2 regions of the Priestia sp. 40 genome follow, and region 2 is predicted to be linked to the other one. Evidence: a T-box and tRNA genes for the amino acid it is inferred to sense, from the RefSeq annotation. Region 2 holds a T-box; the other holds one or more tRNA genes.
What was found. A T-box is a leader RNA that pairs with one kind of tRNA and senses whether it is charged. The one in region 2 lies ahead of thrS (threonine--tRNA ligase), so its partner is inferred to be a tRNA-Thr.

Region 1: it has a tRNA-Thr gene. The T-box ahead of thrS (threonine--tRNA ligase) is inferred to sense a tRNA for this amino acid. The anticodon was not compared.

The regions. Positions count from the first base shown of each region.
Region 1 covers NZ_JBMPZA010000015.1:524,620-531,908, reverse strand. Annotated here, with positions in the region: gene ACO1DI_RS17625 (nucleotidyltransferase-like protein) at 1-7, shown strand, start outside; rRNA gene ACO1DI_RS17620 (16S ribosomal RNA) at 361-1,912, shown strand; rRNA gene ACO1DI_RS17615 (23S ribosomal RNA) at 2,139-5,074, shown strand; rRNA gene rrf (5S ribosomal RNA) at 5,185-5,300, shown strand; tRNA gene ACO1DI_RS17605 (tRNA-Asn) at 5,310-5,384, shown strand; tRNA gene ACO1DI_RS17600 (tRNA-Ser) at 5,388-5,479, shown strand; tRNA gene ACO1DI_RS17595 (tRNA-Glu) at 5,501-5,575, shown strand; tRNA gene ACO1DI_RS17590 (tRNA-Val) at 5,599-5,674, shown strand; tRNA gene ACO1DI_RS17585 (tRNA-Met) at 5,693-5,769, shown strand; tRNA gene ACO1DI_RS17580 (tRNA-Asp) at 5,773-5,848, shown strand; tRNA gene ACO1DI_RS17575 (tRNA-Phe) at 5,864-5,939, shown strand; tRNA gene ACO1DI_RS17570 (tRNA-Thr) at 5,965-6,040, shown strand; tRNA gene ACO1DI_RS17565 (tRNA-Tyr) at 6,051-6,134, shown strand; tRNA gene ACO1DI_RS17560 (tRNA-Trp) at 6,140-6,213, shown strand; tRNA gene ACO1DI_RS17555 (tRNA-His) at 6,244-6,319, shown strand; tRNA gene ACO1DI_RS17550 (tRNA-Gln) at 6,348-6,422, shown strand; tRNA gene ACO1DI_RS17545 (tRNA-Gly) at 6,428-6,502, shown strand; tRNA gene ACO1DI_RS17540 (tRNA-Cys) at 6,540-6,613, shown strand; tRNA gene ACO1DI_RS17535 (tRNA-Leu) at 6,628-6,716, shown strand; tRNA gene ACO1DI_RS17530 (tRNA-Leu) at 6,747-6,828, shown strand; tRNA gene ACO1DI_RS17525 (tRNA-Gly) at 6,901-6,974, shown strand; gene ACO1DI_RS17520 (B3/B4 domain-containing protein) at 7,090-7,289, opposite strand, start outside.
Region 2 covers NZ_JBMPZA010000012.1:128,939-136,227, reverse strand. Annotated here, with positions in the region: gene ACO1DI_RS13520 ((2Fe-2S) ferredoxin domain-containing protein) at 40-414, opposite strand; gene rpsN (30S ribosomal protein S14) at 506-775, opposite strand; gene ACO1DI_RS13510 (cell wall hydrolase) at 1,035-1,493, shown strand; gene ACO1DI_RS13505 (hypothetical protein) at 1,636-1,836, shown strand; gene ACO1DI_RS13500 (sulfatase-like hydrolase/transferase) at 2,001-3,743, shown strand; T-box leader at 4,134-4,360, shown strand; T-box leader at 4,400-4,628, shown strand; gene thrS (threonine--tRNA ligase) at 4,682-5,899, shown strand; gene ACO1DI_RS13490 (hypothetical protein) at 6,071-6,274, opposite strand; gene ACO1DI_RS13485 (amino acid permease) at 6,664-7,289, shown strand, end outside.

The DNA.
Region 1 (7,289 bases), on a different contig from region 2:
GAAATGATAGAGAGATAAGGGGTATCTGATACGGCTCGACTATGATGTATAGATACCCCGACGTATAAATTGACAGCATTGGTTTATCCTTGATAAAAGCTTTTTCTAAAAAAACACCATTTATTTTAAAAAATCTATTGACGCTTTAAAATATCCGTGGTAAATTTATATACGTCGCCGATGAGCGATACTAAATTTATCAAAAACTTGAAAAAAATTCTTGAAAAAGTTGTTGACAAGAAAGAGATAAACTGGTAAGATTAAAAAGTCGCTTAAGAGCGGCGGTTGAACTTTGAAAACTGAACAAAGCGACAAACGTCAACGTTAATTTTTATTTTTTAAATGAGCAAGTCAAACATTTCTTCGGAGAGTTTGATCCTGGCTCAGGATGAACGCTGGCGGCGTGCCTAATACATGCAAGTCGAGCGAACTGATTAGAAGCTTGCTTCTATGACGTTAGCGGCGGACGGGTGAGTAACACGTGGGCAACCTGCCTGTAAGACTGGGATAACTTCGGGAAACCGAAGCTAATACCGGATAGGATCTTCTCCTTCATGGGAGATGATTGAAAGATGGTTTCGGCTATCACTTACAGATGGGCCCGCGGTGCATTAGCTAGTTGGTGAGGTAACGGCTCACCAAGGCAACGATGCATAGCCGACCTGAGAGGGTGATCGGCCACACTGGGACTGAGACACGGCCCAGACTCCTACGGGAGGCAGCAGTAGGGAATCTTCCGCAATGGACGAAAGTCTGACGGAGCAACGCCGCGTGAGTGATGAAGGCTTTCGGGTCGTAAAACTCTGTTGTTAGGGAAGAACAAGTACGAGAGTAACTGCTCGTACCTTGACGGTACCTAACCAGAAAGCCACGGCTAACTACGTGCCAGCAGCCGCGGTAATACGTAGGTGGCAAGCGTTATCCGGAATTATTGGGCGTAAAGCGCGCGCAGGCGGTTTCTTAAGTCTGATGTGAAAGCCCACGGCTCAACCGTGGAGGGTCATTGGAAACTGGGGAACTTGAGTGCAGAAGAGAAAAGCGGAATTCCACGTGTAGCGGTGAAATGCGTAGAGATGTGGAGGAACACCAGTGGCGAAGGCGGCTTTTTGGTCTGTAACTGACGCTGAGGCGCGAAAGCGTGGGGAGCAAACAGGATTAGATACCCTGGTAGTCCACGCCGTAAACGATGAGTGCTAAGTGTTAGAGGGTTTCCGCCCTTTAGTGCTGCAGCTAACGCATTAAGCACTCCGCCTGGGGAGTACGGTCGCAAGACTGAAACTCAAAGGAATTGACGGGGGCCCGCACAAGCGGTGGAGCATGTGGTTTAATTCGAAGCAACGCGAAGAACCTTACCAGGTCTTGACATCCTCTGACAACTCTAGAGATAGAGCGTTCCCCTTCGGGGGACAGAGTGACAGGTGGTGCATGGTTGTCGTCAGCTCGTGTCGTGAGATGTTGGGTTAAGTCCCGCAACGAGCGCAACCCTTGATCTTAGTTGCCAGCATTTAGTTGGGCACTCTAAGGTGACTGCCGGTGACAAACCGGAGGAAGGTGGGGATGACGTCAAATCATCATGCCCCTTATGACCTGGGCTACACACGTGCTACAATGGATGGTACAAAGGGCTGCAAGACCGCGAGGTCAAGCCAATCCCATAAAACCATTCTCAGTTCGGATTGTAGGCTGCAACTCGCCTACATGAAGCTGGAATCGCTAGTAATCGCGGATCAGCATGCCGCGGTGAATACGTTCCCGGGCCTTGTACACACCGCCCGTCACACCACGAGAGTTTGTAACACCCGAAGTCGGTGGAGTAACCGTAAGGAGCTAGCCGCCTAAGGTGGGACAGATGATTGGGGTGAAGTCGTAACAAGGTAGCCGTATCGGAAGGTGCGGCTGGATCACCTCCTTTCTAAGGATTTTTACATGACGTACGTTTTGACACTTTGTTCAGTTTTGAGAGTTCAATCTCTCAATTATAGAAAGCACACTACTTTCTTCTTACTTAGATAAGAAGAATTTTGGTTGCGATTGTTCTTTGAAAACTAGATAACAGTAATTGCTGAGGAAAAGTGAAACTTTTCTTTAATCAAACCAATAAATAACACAACAATATGTTGTACCATTTATTCGCTAATGGTTAAGTTAGAAAGGGCGCACGGTGAATGCCTTGGCACTAGGAGCCGATGAAGGACGGGACTAACACCGATATGCTTCGGGGAGCTGTAAGTGAGCTTTGATCCGGAGATTTCCGAATGGGGAAACCCACTGTTCGTAATGGAACAGTATCTTTATCTGAATACATAGGATATTGAAGGCAGACCCGGGGAACTGAAACATCTAAGTACCCGGAGGAAGAGAAAGCAAATGCGATTTCCTGAGTAGCGGCGAGCGAAACGGAATTAGCCCAAACCAAGAGGCTTGCCTCTTGGGGTTGTAGGACACTCTATACGGAGTTACAAAGGAACGAAGTAAATGAAGCGACCTGGAAAGGTCCGTCGAAGAAGGTAACAACCCTGTAGTTGAAACTTCGTTCCCTCTTGAGTGGATCCTGAGTACGGCGGAACACGTGAAATTCCGTCGGAAGCTGGGAGGACCATCTCCCAAGGCTAAATACTACCTAGTGACCGATAGTGAACCAGTACCGTGAGGGAAAGGTGAAAAGCACCCCGGAAGGGGAGTGAAAGAGATCCTGAAACCGTGTGCCTACAAGTAGTCAGAGCCCGTTAACGGGTGATGGCGTGCCTTTTGTAGAATGAACCGGCGAGTTACGATCCCATGCAAGGTTAAGCTGATAAGGCGGAGCCGTAGCGAAAGCGAGTCTGAATAGGGCGTTTAGTATGTGGTTGTAGACCCGAAACCAGGTGATCTACCCATGTCCAGGGTGAAGTTCAGGTAACACTGAATGGAGGCCCGAACCCACGCACGTTGAAAAGTGCGGGGATGAGGTGTGGGTAGCGGAGAAATTCCAATCGAACCTGGAGATAGCTGGTTCTCTCCGAAATAGCTTTAGGGCTAGCCTCATGTTGTGAGAGTCTTGGAGGTAGAGCACTGATTGGACTAGGGGCCCCCAACGGGTTACCGAATTCAGTCAAACTCCGAATGCCAAAGACTTATCCATGGGAGTCAGACTGCGAGTGATAAGATCCGTAGTCAAAAGGGAAACAGCCCAGACCACCAGCTAAGGTCCCCAAGTATACGTTAAGTGGAAAAGGATGTGGAGTTGCTTAGACAACCAGGATGTTGGCTTAGAAGCAGCCACCATTTAAAGAGTGCGTAATAGCTCACTGGTCGAGTGACTCTGCGCCGAAAATGTACCGGGGCTAAACGTATCACCGAAGCTGTGGATTGACATCTTTGATGTCAGTGGTAGGAGAGCGTTCTAAGTGCAGCGAAGTCAGACCGTAAGGACTGGTGGAGCGCTTAGAAGTGAGAATGCCGGTATGAGTAGCGAAAGACAAGTGAGAATCTTGTCCACCGAATGCCTAAGGTTTCCTGAGGAAGGCTCGTCCGCTCAGGGTTAGTCGGGACCTAAGCCGAGGCTGAAAAGCGTAGGCGATGGCCAACAGGTTGATATTCCTGTACCACCTCCCCGCCGTTTGAGTAATGGGGGGACGCAGTAGGATAGGGTAAGCGCGCTGCTGGATATGCGCGTTCAAGCAGTTAGGCTGATGAGTAGGCAAATCCGCTCATCATTAAGGCTGAGCTGTGATGACGAGGGAATTATAGTACCGAAGTTCCTGATTCCACACTGCCAAGAAAAGCCTCTAGCGAGGCGGGAGGTGCCCGTACCGCAAACCGACACAGGTAGGCGAGGAGAGAATCCTAAGGTGATCGAGAGAACTCTCGTTAAGGAACTCGGCAAAATGACCCCGTAACTTCGGGAGAAGGGGTGCTCTGGTAGGGTTTATAGCCCGAGAGAGCCGCAGTGAATAGGCCCAGGCGACTGTTTAGCAAAAACACAGGTCTCTGCGAAGCCGCAAGGCGAAGTATAGGGGCTGACGCCTGCCCGGTGCTGGAAGGTTAAGAGGAGGGGTTATCCTTTGGGAGAAGCTCTGAATTGAAGCCCCAGTAAACGGCGGCCGTAACTATAACGGTCCTAAGGTAGCGAAATTCCTTGTCGGGTAAGTTCCGACCCGCACGAAAGGCGTAACGATCTGGGCACTGTCTCAACGAGAGACTCGGTGAAATTATAGTACCTGTGAAGATGCAGGTTACCCGCGACAGGACGGAAAGACCCCGTGGAGCTTTACTGTAGCCTGATATTGAATTTTGGTACAGCTTGTACAGGATAGGTAGGAGCCTGAGAAACCGGAGCGCTAGCTTCGGTGGAGGCGTCGGTGGGATACTACCCTGGCTGTATTGAAATTCTAACCCGCGGCCCTGATCGGGCCGGGAGACAGTGTCAGGTGGGCAGTTTGACTGGGGCGGTCGCCTCCTAAAATGTAACGGAGGCGCCCAAAGGTTCCCTCAGAATGGTTGGAAATCATTCGTAGAGTGTAAAGGCACAAGGGAGCTTGACTGCGAGACCTACAAGTCGAGCAGGGACGAAAGTCGGGCTTAGTGATCCGGTGGTTCCGCATGGAAGGGCCATCGCTCAACGGATAAAAGCTACCCCGGGGATAACAGGCTTATCTCCCCCAAGAGTCCACATCGACGGGGAGGTTTGGCACCTCGATGTCGGCTCATCGCATCCTGGGGCTGTAGTCGGTCCCAAGGGTTGGGCTGTTCGCCCATTAAAGCGGTACGCGAGCTGGGTTCAGAACGTCGTGAGACAGTTCGGTCCCTATCCGTCGTGGGCGTAGGAAATTTGAGAGGAGCTGTCCTTAGTACGAGAGGACCGGGATGGACACACCGCTGGTGTACCAGTTGTCTTGCCAAAGGCATCGCTGGGTAGCTATGTGTGGACGGGATAAGTGCTGAAAGCATCTAAGCATGAAGCCCCCCTCAAGATGAGATTTCCCATAGCGCAAGCTAGTAAGATCCCTGAAAGATGATCAGGTTGATAGGTCAGAGGTGGAAGCGTGGCGACATGTGTAGCTGACTGATACTAATCGATCGAGGACTTAACCAAACTTTTAAAAGCGTAAGCTTTACTCAGCAAACTGTTACCTAGTTTTGAGAGAACAAAACTTTTCAAAAAAAGTCTTGCTTTCTTTATTAAATCATGTATAATATAATATGTCTGGTGGCGATAGCGAAGAGGTCACACCCGTTCCCATACCGAACACGGAAGTTAAGCTCTTTAGCGCCAATGGTAGTTGGGACTTTGTCCTTGTGAGAGTAGGACGTTGCCAGGCTGTTATTATTCCACAGTAGCTCAGTGGTAGAGCTATCGGCTGTTAACCGATCGGTCGTAGGTTCGAGTCCTACCTGTGGAGCCATTTGGAGAGCTGTCCGAGTGGCCGAAGGAGCACGATTGGAAATCGTGTAGGCGGTTAACGCTGTCTCAAGGGTTCAAATCCCTTGCTCTCCGCCATTTTCATTTAATTAGCACAGTGGCCCGTTGGTCAAGCGGTTAAGACACCGCCCTTTCACGGCGGTAACACGGGTTCGAATCCCGTACGGGTCACCATTTATTTTCATCTACATAATAGTGGAGGATTAGCTCAGCTGGGAGAGCACCTGCCTTACAAGCAGGGGGTCGGCGGTTCGATCCCGTCATCCTCCACCATATATTATCTATTATCATCGCGGGGTGGAGCAGTTCGGTAGCTCGTCGGGCTCATAACCCGAAGGTCGCAGGTTCAAATCCTGTCCCCGCAACCAAGTGGTCCCGTGGTGTAGCGGTTAACATGCCTGCCTGTCACGCAGGAGATCGCGGGTTCGATTCCCGTCGGGACCGCCATTTTAAATTTAATAAGGCTCGGTAGCTCAGTTGGTAGAGCAAAGGACTGAAAATCCTTGTGTCGGCGGTTCGATTCCGTCCCGAGCCACCATTTTAAAAACATTTGTTTTTAAAATGCCGGTGTAGCTCAACTGGTAGAGCAACTGACTTGTAATCAGTAGGTTGGGGGTTCAAGTCCTCTTGCCGGCACCACAGTTATTGTGGAGGGGTAGCGAAGTGGCTAAACGCGGCGGACTGTAAATCCGCTCCTTCGGGTTCGGCAGTTCGAATCTGCCCCCCTCCACCATTTACAGGGGCATAGTTTAAAGGTAGAACTACGGTCTCCAAAACCGTCAGTGTGGGTTCGATTCCTACTGCCCCTGCCAATTATAAAAATAACATTGCATATATACGTGGCGATTGTGGCGAAGTGGTTAACGCACCGGATTGTGGTTCCGGCATTCGTGGGTTCGATTCCCATCAGTCGCCCCATTTATAAACGATATGCATATTCCAATATTGGGCTATCGCCAAGCGGTAAGGCAACGGATTTTGATTCCGTCATGCGTTGGTTCGAATCCAGCTAGCCCAGCCATATTTGCGGAAGTAGTTCAGTGGTAGAACACCACCTTGCCAAGGTGGGGGTCGCGAGTTCGAACCTCGTCTTCCGCTCCAATTTAATTTTAATAAAGTTACTTAGTCTTGAGTAAATGGCGGCATAGCCAAGTGGTAAGGCAGAGGTCTGCAAAACCTTTATCACCGGTTCAAATCCGGTTGCCGCCTCCATTTATTTACAAGCTGCCGGGGTGGTGGAATTGGCAGACACACAGGACTTAAAATCCTGCGGTAGGTGACTACCGTGCCGGTTCAAGTCCGGCCCTCGGCACCATTTATTATTTTAACTTGCCTTTTTTATTTTGCCGATGTGGCGGAATTGGCAGACGCGCACGACTCAAAATCGTGTTCCTTCGGGAGTGTCGGTTCGACCCCGACCATCGGTACTTTAGCTTTACTTGACAGGATGATTCCTGTTTTTATTTTTACTTATCGGTCGACAAATTTTGATAATATTTGCGGGTGTAGTTTAGTGGTAAAACCTCAGCCTTCCAAGCTGATGTCGTGAGTTCGATTCTCATCACCCGCTCCATACATATTGTTATCACAACGCAGTGTCTCGCTTTCAAAGCTGAGATGTTGCGTTTTTTATTTTTAGCGCAAATATAGCGTCTATCTTGAAAAGATAGACGCTATATTTGCGTACATTAGTTAATGACTTGATAGGTTGCTTCGCCGCCGTGAATTTGAATGAACATGTCACTTAGGGATTTAGTTAGTTTATAAGCCTGTTCTTCTGAAAGTGAAGGCTTTAAATAAATGAACTGTACAGCTTGTGTTGTCTTTTCAGTTACGTACGCTCGGTTAGAATCGACATAAGGGCTTCCGAAAGCTCCTAAGGCATCTT
Region 2 (7,289 bases):
TTAAGCAATAGGCGCATTAGAGAAAACAAACAGACATTTTTAATGATGTTTCTCTTTTTGTTTTGAGATACCTTTAATAGTACCTTCTGTTCGCTGGAAACCTTCTCCGCAAAAAGTATGACTTGTTTTTTGGACAAAAGGTTGATCTGTCTTTAAAGAGTTAATAAGCTCTCGTGCATCATCAGGCTTCATATCTTTATACCAAATACCGTCTGGGTAGGAAATGACGACGCATTTATCATGACATCTTCCATTACATCGAGTGCGAGTCGTATGTATGTATTCGTCCATCTCTTGATTAGCTATCTCAGTTCGAATCGCTTGTGTAACTTCTTCGGCTCCAACTCGATTGCAGCTGCTTCCATTGCAAATGAGAACGTGATGTTTCGTTGTACCTAAGTTCCATGTAGCCATGTTGATCCCTCCTATTAAAAGTAATGATTACGATTTATGACGTATACTAATTCCTTTTTTAGCAAAGAGGGCCCTTTACCTCATTAGAATTTTACCAGCTTGATTTTTTCACCCCAGGAAGCTGTCCCTTGTGAGCGAGTTCTCTAAATGCAATTCGCGAAAGCTTAAATTTACGTAAATATCCACGAGGTCTTCCCGTTACTTCACAGCGATTATGCAAGCGAGTAGAAGAAGAGTCTCTAGGAAGCTTTCGTAGTTCATTATAATTTCCTTGTTCCTTTAACTGTTTTCTTAACTCAGCATATTTTTCGACAAGTGCTTGTCGGTGCTTTTCTTTTGCTATTTTTGATTTTTTAGCCAAATAATCAATCCTTTCTTAAAGTCCTTCTTGAAAATCGTAATCATTACTATTTATATTTTTATATCATAAACCACTAAAGAATGAAATGCAACTCATATTTAATGAGTAAAGTTATATTTTTATATGCTGAAAATAGTTAAAAAAATACGATAATATACAATTTCTTTTGGAACTGGATAATTTTTTGCAATGAAAGACTCTTATCTTTCTGCTAGCATATGAACCACGTCAAGAAATAGCAAGGAGGCTTTTTATTTTTATGATAAAGAAACTAGTGATCGCTATCGCAATGCTTATCCCAAGTTTTGGTGCAGGTTACTCAGCATTCGCTGCAGCGCCCGCTCATGAACAGCACATTCAAGTAAATAAAAATGATAAAGAACTATTAGCTCGTCTTGTATCAGCTGAAGCCAAAGGAGAGCCGTACGCAGGCAAAGTAGCTGTGGCGACAGTTGTATTAAATAGAGTCGACAGCAGCAAATTCCCGGACACTGTAAAAGGCGTTATTTATCAAAAAGGTCAGTACAGCCCAGTCAGCAACGGTCAAATTAATAAACCTGCAGACAAGGGTTCAAAAAAAGCTGTAGAAGAAGCAATTAACTTCCAAGGTCAAGGAAAAGGTTCATTATTCTTCTTTAACCCTGATAAAACGGGAGATCAATGGCTGCGCCAAAAACAAGAAACAATTAAAATAGGGCATCATGTATTCGCAAAATAATGAAAAAGCTAATGGCTAGATAAGCGTAGCCATTAGCTTTTTTAGTTATGTACATAAAATAAACAGTAGAACAACCTTTGAAAATAGAATTTTATGGTAAAATAAAAGAAGTCATTCATAATTAAAAATATGAGGTGATAACTTGAAAGAGAATATGATGTTTGCTTGGATAGCTTCATGGTTAGCTCTGGTTGGTCAGCTCATTTTTTTTATGGGATTAGCGCTTTTGACAGGGGATTGGCGCTACATGATGTGGAGTTTTATGATAAGCATAATTGTAGGTATGCCTAGTATAATTGGTACCTATAAACGAAATCAGCACCTAAAAACGTACAAAAAATAAGAAATATCGTATTGAAATGAGCTATGAAAGACTTAGAGAAATCCTCCAAGTCTTTTTTTGTTTGGGTATAAAAAGACATGAACCGTACTCCGTTCTTCTAAAAAAAGTACTTTTTACATAGTTTATCAATACAGAACATTTGATAAACACGCGGAGGAGTAAACATGAAGGAGCAGCCTAATTTTTTGTTAATTATGGTGGACGAAGAACGATTTCCACCCGTATATGAAAGTAAAGAAGTAAAAAAGTGGCGAAAAAAACATTTAAAAGCACATGAATTTTTAAAACAGCATGGAATGGCCTTTACTCGTCACTACGTCGGTTCTACAGCCTGTTCACCGAGTCGAGCTACATTGTTTACAGGGCAGTACCCTTCCTTGCACGGAGTTACGCAAACGCAAGGTATCGCAAAGAAGTCACAAGATCCTGATATGTTTTGGCTGCAGCCTAATACCGTCCCAACGATGGGAGATTATTTTAAGCAGGCTGGGTATCAAACCTTTTATAAAGGAAAATGGCATATTTCTGATGAGAACATCTTAATTCCAGGAACACACAACGTTTTTTCTAGCTACCAGATGCAAACAGGAAGACCGGATCCAGAAAAAGAGCGCCTCTATCAACGGGCTAATAAGCTTGAAAAGTTTGGTTTTTCAGAGTGGATTGGTCCAGAGCCGGAAGGGAGAAACCCGCACAATTCTGGTTCATCTGCGGCCATTGGAGTGAGTGGACGAGACAAAATATATGCAGAGGAAATCATAGAGCTTATCCAACGATTAGAATATCAAAAGACTGCGCAGCCTTGGCTCATGGTAGCTTCGTTTGTGAACCCGCATGACATTGCGCTGTTCGGAGCGATTACCAAACACCTTCCTATGTTTCAGTTTTTTATTGACGAGACAATTCCGGACATCGAGCCGCCACCTACCATTAGAGAATCTTTACAAACAAAGCCTAGCGCTCAAAGCAGCTATAAATACATTTACCCAAAAGCGCTGCAGCCGACGCCAAATTCTAGTTTCTACCGGCGCTTATATTATCAGCTTCAAAAAAATGTTGATAAACAAATTTTAAAAATTCTTGGCACCATCGAACAATCTTCGTTCTATGAAAATACCATTATTATTTTTACGTCTGACCACGGTGATTTGCTTGGGGCTCACGGAGGACTACATCAAAAATGGTACAACATGTATGAAGAATCTATTCATGTGCCGTTTCTCATTCACAACAAGCATTTGTTTCCTAGCTATCAACGTACAGACCTGTTGACTAGTCACGTTGACTTGATCCCGACAATGCTTAGTTTGGCTAATATAGATGCTTCAGCTATTCAAAAGCAATTACAAAAAAGTCATACGGAAGTACATCCATTTGTTGGGCGAGACCTGTCAGGTATACTTCGAGGAGAAACGTGTGCTGAGCAAGAGGAAACAGCGATTTTCTTCATGACGGATGATGACCCGACAAAAGGACTTCACCAAACAAATTTTTTAGGAGAAAGCTACCCGTCAGTTGTTCAGCCTAATCACATTCAAGCGGTCATTGTAGAGTTTCCGTCAGCGGCAGGAAAGGAAATTTGGAAATACGCTCGCTATCATGATAATCTGCAATTTTGGTCAGCAGATGACGAAAAAGATGAATTCATTCACGGAGAGCAATATGAAGGTTACCCAGTAAGTCTTACTATCCCCAAAACAACAGGGGTTCCCGATCAAATTGAAATGTACAACTTGACCAAGGATCCGTTAGAAACAGTAAATCTGGCTCATCCGTATTTTTCGACAAATGAAACAAGGAAAATTCAGCGTCAGCTTGATGTTATTCTTAAAGAACAAATCAAGAAAAAACGGATTTTTCCGCAAAGTGGAAACATGCATAATGAGCTTCCGTCTAAAGATAGATAAAAAATAATTTCGACGGATTGAAGTCAAATATCTTTGTAAGTAGAAAAAGACATATTTAATATTTTAGTATACAAATAAAAAACCTGACGATACTTGTGCTATGTTACTTATTCTGATTTGGAGAAGTATTGGATCTTACTTCGTTTATAAAGCGTATATAAAATAAATCCGCGCTTTTAATATCTTTCTGATTCGCCTTTATTGTGTAAAAACAAGAATAAAATACAGTTTTTAATATTATAATAAAAAACTTTTTAAGTTCATGTATTCCTAAGTAACTTTTGAGAAATTTAAACATAAAGTAATCCTATAACATTAAAAAATAAAAAATTATCTCTTGACTTCTGTTAAATTTATACACTATAATCGCTTTTAACAACTAATAAACAGTATTTGGCAATGAAAAGGACATGAATTAGGTGCTGTTTTCTTCGCAGAGAATAGGGTCACTGGCTGGGAGCCCTTAAGAAATCATCTAATTTACCACCTTAGAGCTATTGCAGGGAACGTGCATAACTGAAACTGCAATCGGTAAAACCGTTATCTTTTTTGAGCGTAAAATACGTATGGGTATTTTACGGAATTAGGGTGGTACCACGACCGCATTCGTCCCTTCACCAGGGATGAGTGCGGTTTTTTATGTAGAAAAAATGAATATACGAGCAATGAGAAGGACATGAATCATTTTTTAATTTTCTTTACAGAGAGTAGGGTCACTGGCTGAGAACCCTTAGAAAACGAAATGAATTTACCACCTTGGAGCTGCGGCGGGGAATGTATATACACTGAAACCGCAACCGGTAAAACCGTTATCTTTTTAAGCGTAAAATACGTATGAGTATTTTACGGAATTAGGGTGGTACCACGGCCGCATTCGTCCCTTTACTGGGGATGAGTGCGGCTTTTTTGTTGAATAAAAACATATTGGAGGAATGAACATGTCAAAACAAATGGAAGCAGAAAAACGAAATCATCAAAAATTAGGTCAAGAACTGGAGCTGTTTATGTCGATGGAAGAAGCTCCTGGTATGCCGTTTTTCTTACCTAACGGAATGATTGTTCGAAATGAGTTAGAAAACTACTGGAAACAAAAGCATTACAAAGCAGGCTATCAGGAGATAAAAACACCAATCATGATGAAACAGGAGCTATGGGAACAATCAGGACACTGGGAGCACTATCATGAAAATATGTATTTTTCAAATGTTGACAAACAAAACTATGCGATTAAACCGATGAATTGTCCGGGAGCCATTTTATTGTTTAACAGCAAGCGAAGAAGCTACCGAGAACTTCCGATTCGATACGCAGAGCTTGGATTAGTTCATCGTCACGAGCTTTCTGGTTCTTTAAACGGATTGCTAAGAGTCCGTTCATTTACACAGGACGACGCTCATTTATTCGTAGAACTCAGTCAGATTGAAGCTGAGATTAGCCGCATTCTAGCGTTTATCCATGACTTTTACTCACATTTTGGCTTCAATTACAAAGTGGAGTTATCCACACGACCTGAAAAATTCATGGGAGATATTGAAACATGGAACCAAGCAGAAAAGTCGCTTCAATCTGTGTTAAGTGAAAAAGGCTTACACTATCAGGTGAATGAAGGAGACGGAGCTTTTTATGGGCCGAAAATCGATTTTCATATTTTAGATTCCTTAGGTCGAAGCTGGCAGTGTGGAACAGTTCAGCTTGATTTCTTAATGCCGGAGAAGTTTGAGTGTATGTATATTGGAGAAGACAATAAACCTCATCGTCCCGTAATGATTCACCGCGCTATATACGGTTCCGTTGAGCGATTTATGGCCATCTTGATTGAACATTACGAAGGCCAATTTCCTCTTTGGTTAGCTCCTGTTCAACTCAAACTATTGCCTATTGCACCGCCGCACGTGGAATATGCATATAAAGTGAAATACGAGCTGGAGTTAAAAGGGTATCGTGTTGAAGTAGATGATCGCATTGAAAAAATAGGGCTGAAAATTCGAGAAGCAGAAATGCTGAAAGTTCCTTATATGGCTGTGATAGGAGATAAAGAAGTGGAAAATGAATCCCTTGCTATGCGAAAGCACGGGAAGAAAAATATAGGAACAGTAAGTGTAGAAGAGGCAGCTGTACACTTGAATAAAGAAAAGAATTCAAACAGAGTGTATTGAAGCTATTTACCTTACTAAATAGAAAAATCCGATCTTTTAAGTCGGATAGTGATTCCCTTCATTTTGTCTCACACCAAAATGAAGGGAATATTGAACTAGAAGGGTATAAGATAATATATATCAGCAGTATAACTTTTGCCTTAGACAAACGCCGGTATTTTATAAAAAAATTTATCTTATTCCATTCGAATCGTTTATACGGGATGAAGCTGAAGCCTCACCTGATGGTTTATTCATATTTTGCTGATCTCGCTTCTTTTTAGAAGGAGAGTAAAAAAGAAATTTAAACATAAAGTATACTCCTAATGCTAGTAAAACACAGCCAATAAGTAAGTTAATCATCTTTCTCCGCCCTTCATACACTTCAGTTTTCATCATTATAACACCCGGTAAGATAAAACATTCATCATTCTCTAAATAATCTCTATGTCAGGAATTTATATTTGAAGATAGTTAGTAAAAAAGTTATCTAAAAACATATAAAATAATTTTTTAGAATATTATTTTTATTCAAACTTATTATACATAAGCACAATGATAATGTTATTATTTAGTTTATAAATCCAAAATAGAGTGATATTAAGAAATCGCTTACAAAAACTCTTGAAATATATATAATGATATTAGTATACTAATAGACAAGTTAGTAATTATTTCTATATAATTGATTCTGTATCTGAAGTAAAAATGCGCAGCCGAATGGGAAAAGACGTCATTTTCAAGTTTTTTTAAGGGATGAGTGGTAACAGAGAGGAGAGAGTGCAATGGGAAAACTATTTAAAAAGAAGTCAATCGAGCAATTATTAGAACAAAGTCAGAACAAATCTCTAGTCAAAACATTAGGAGCATTCGATTTGACCCTTCTTGGTATTGGAGCCGTAATAGGGACGGGGGTTTTAGTATTAACAGGCTTAGTAGCTGCTAACGATGCTGGGCCAGCGGTTATTTTTTCTTTTATATTGGCTTCTATTGTATGCGGATTTGCAGCGCTGTGTTATGCGGAATTTGCTTCAACTATACCTGTATCTGGTAGCGTTTACACCTATACATATGCAACAATCGGTGAAGTGGTAGCACACTTAATGGGATGGACGTTGCTTTCCGTCTATTTATTAACGATGTCAGCAGTAGCAAATGGATGGTCTTCTTATTTCAATAACTTTTTAGAAGGCTTTGGTTTTTCGCTGCCAAAAGAATTGATTACGATCCCTGCAAACGGAGGCCTAGTGAACCTTCCTGCTATTTGTATTACACTACTTATTACATGGCTGCTTTCAAAGGGAACTAAAGAAAGTAAAAAAGTGAATAACTTTATGGTGCTTGTTAAATTATTTATTATCCTTCTCTTTATTATTGTAGGAGCTTTTTATGTGAAGCCGTCTAATTGGAC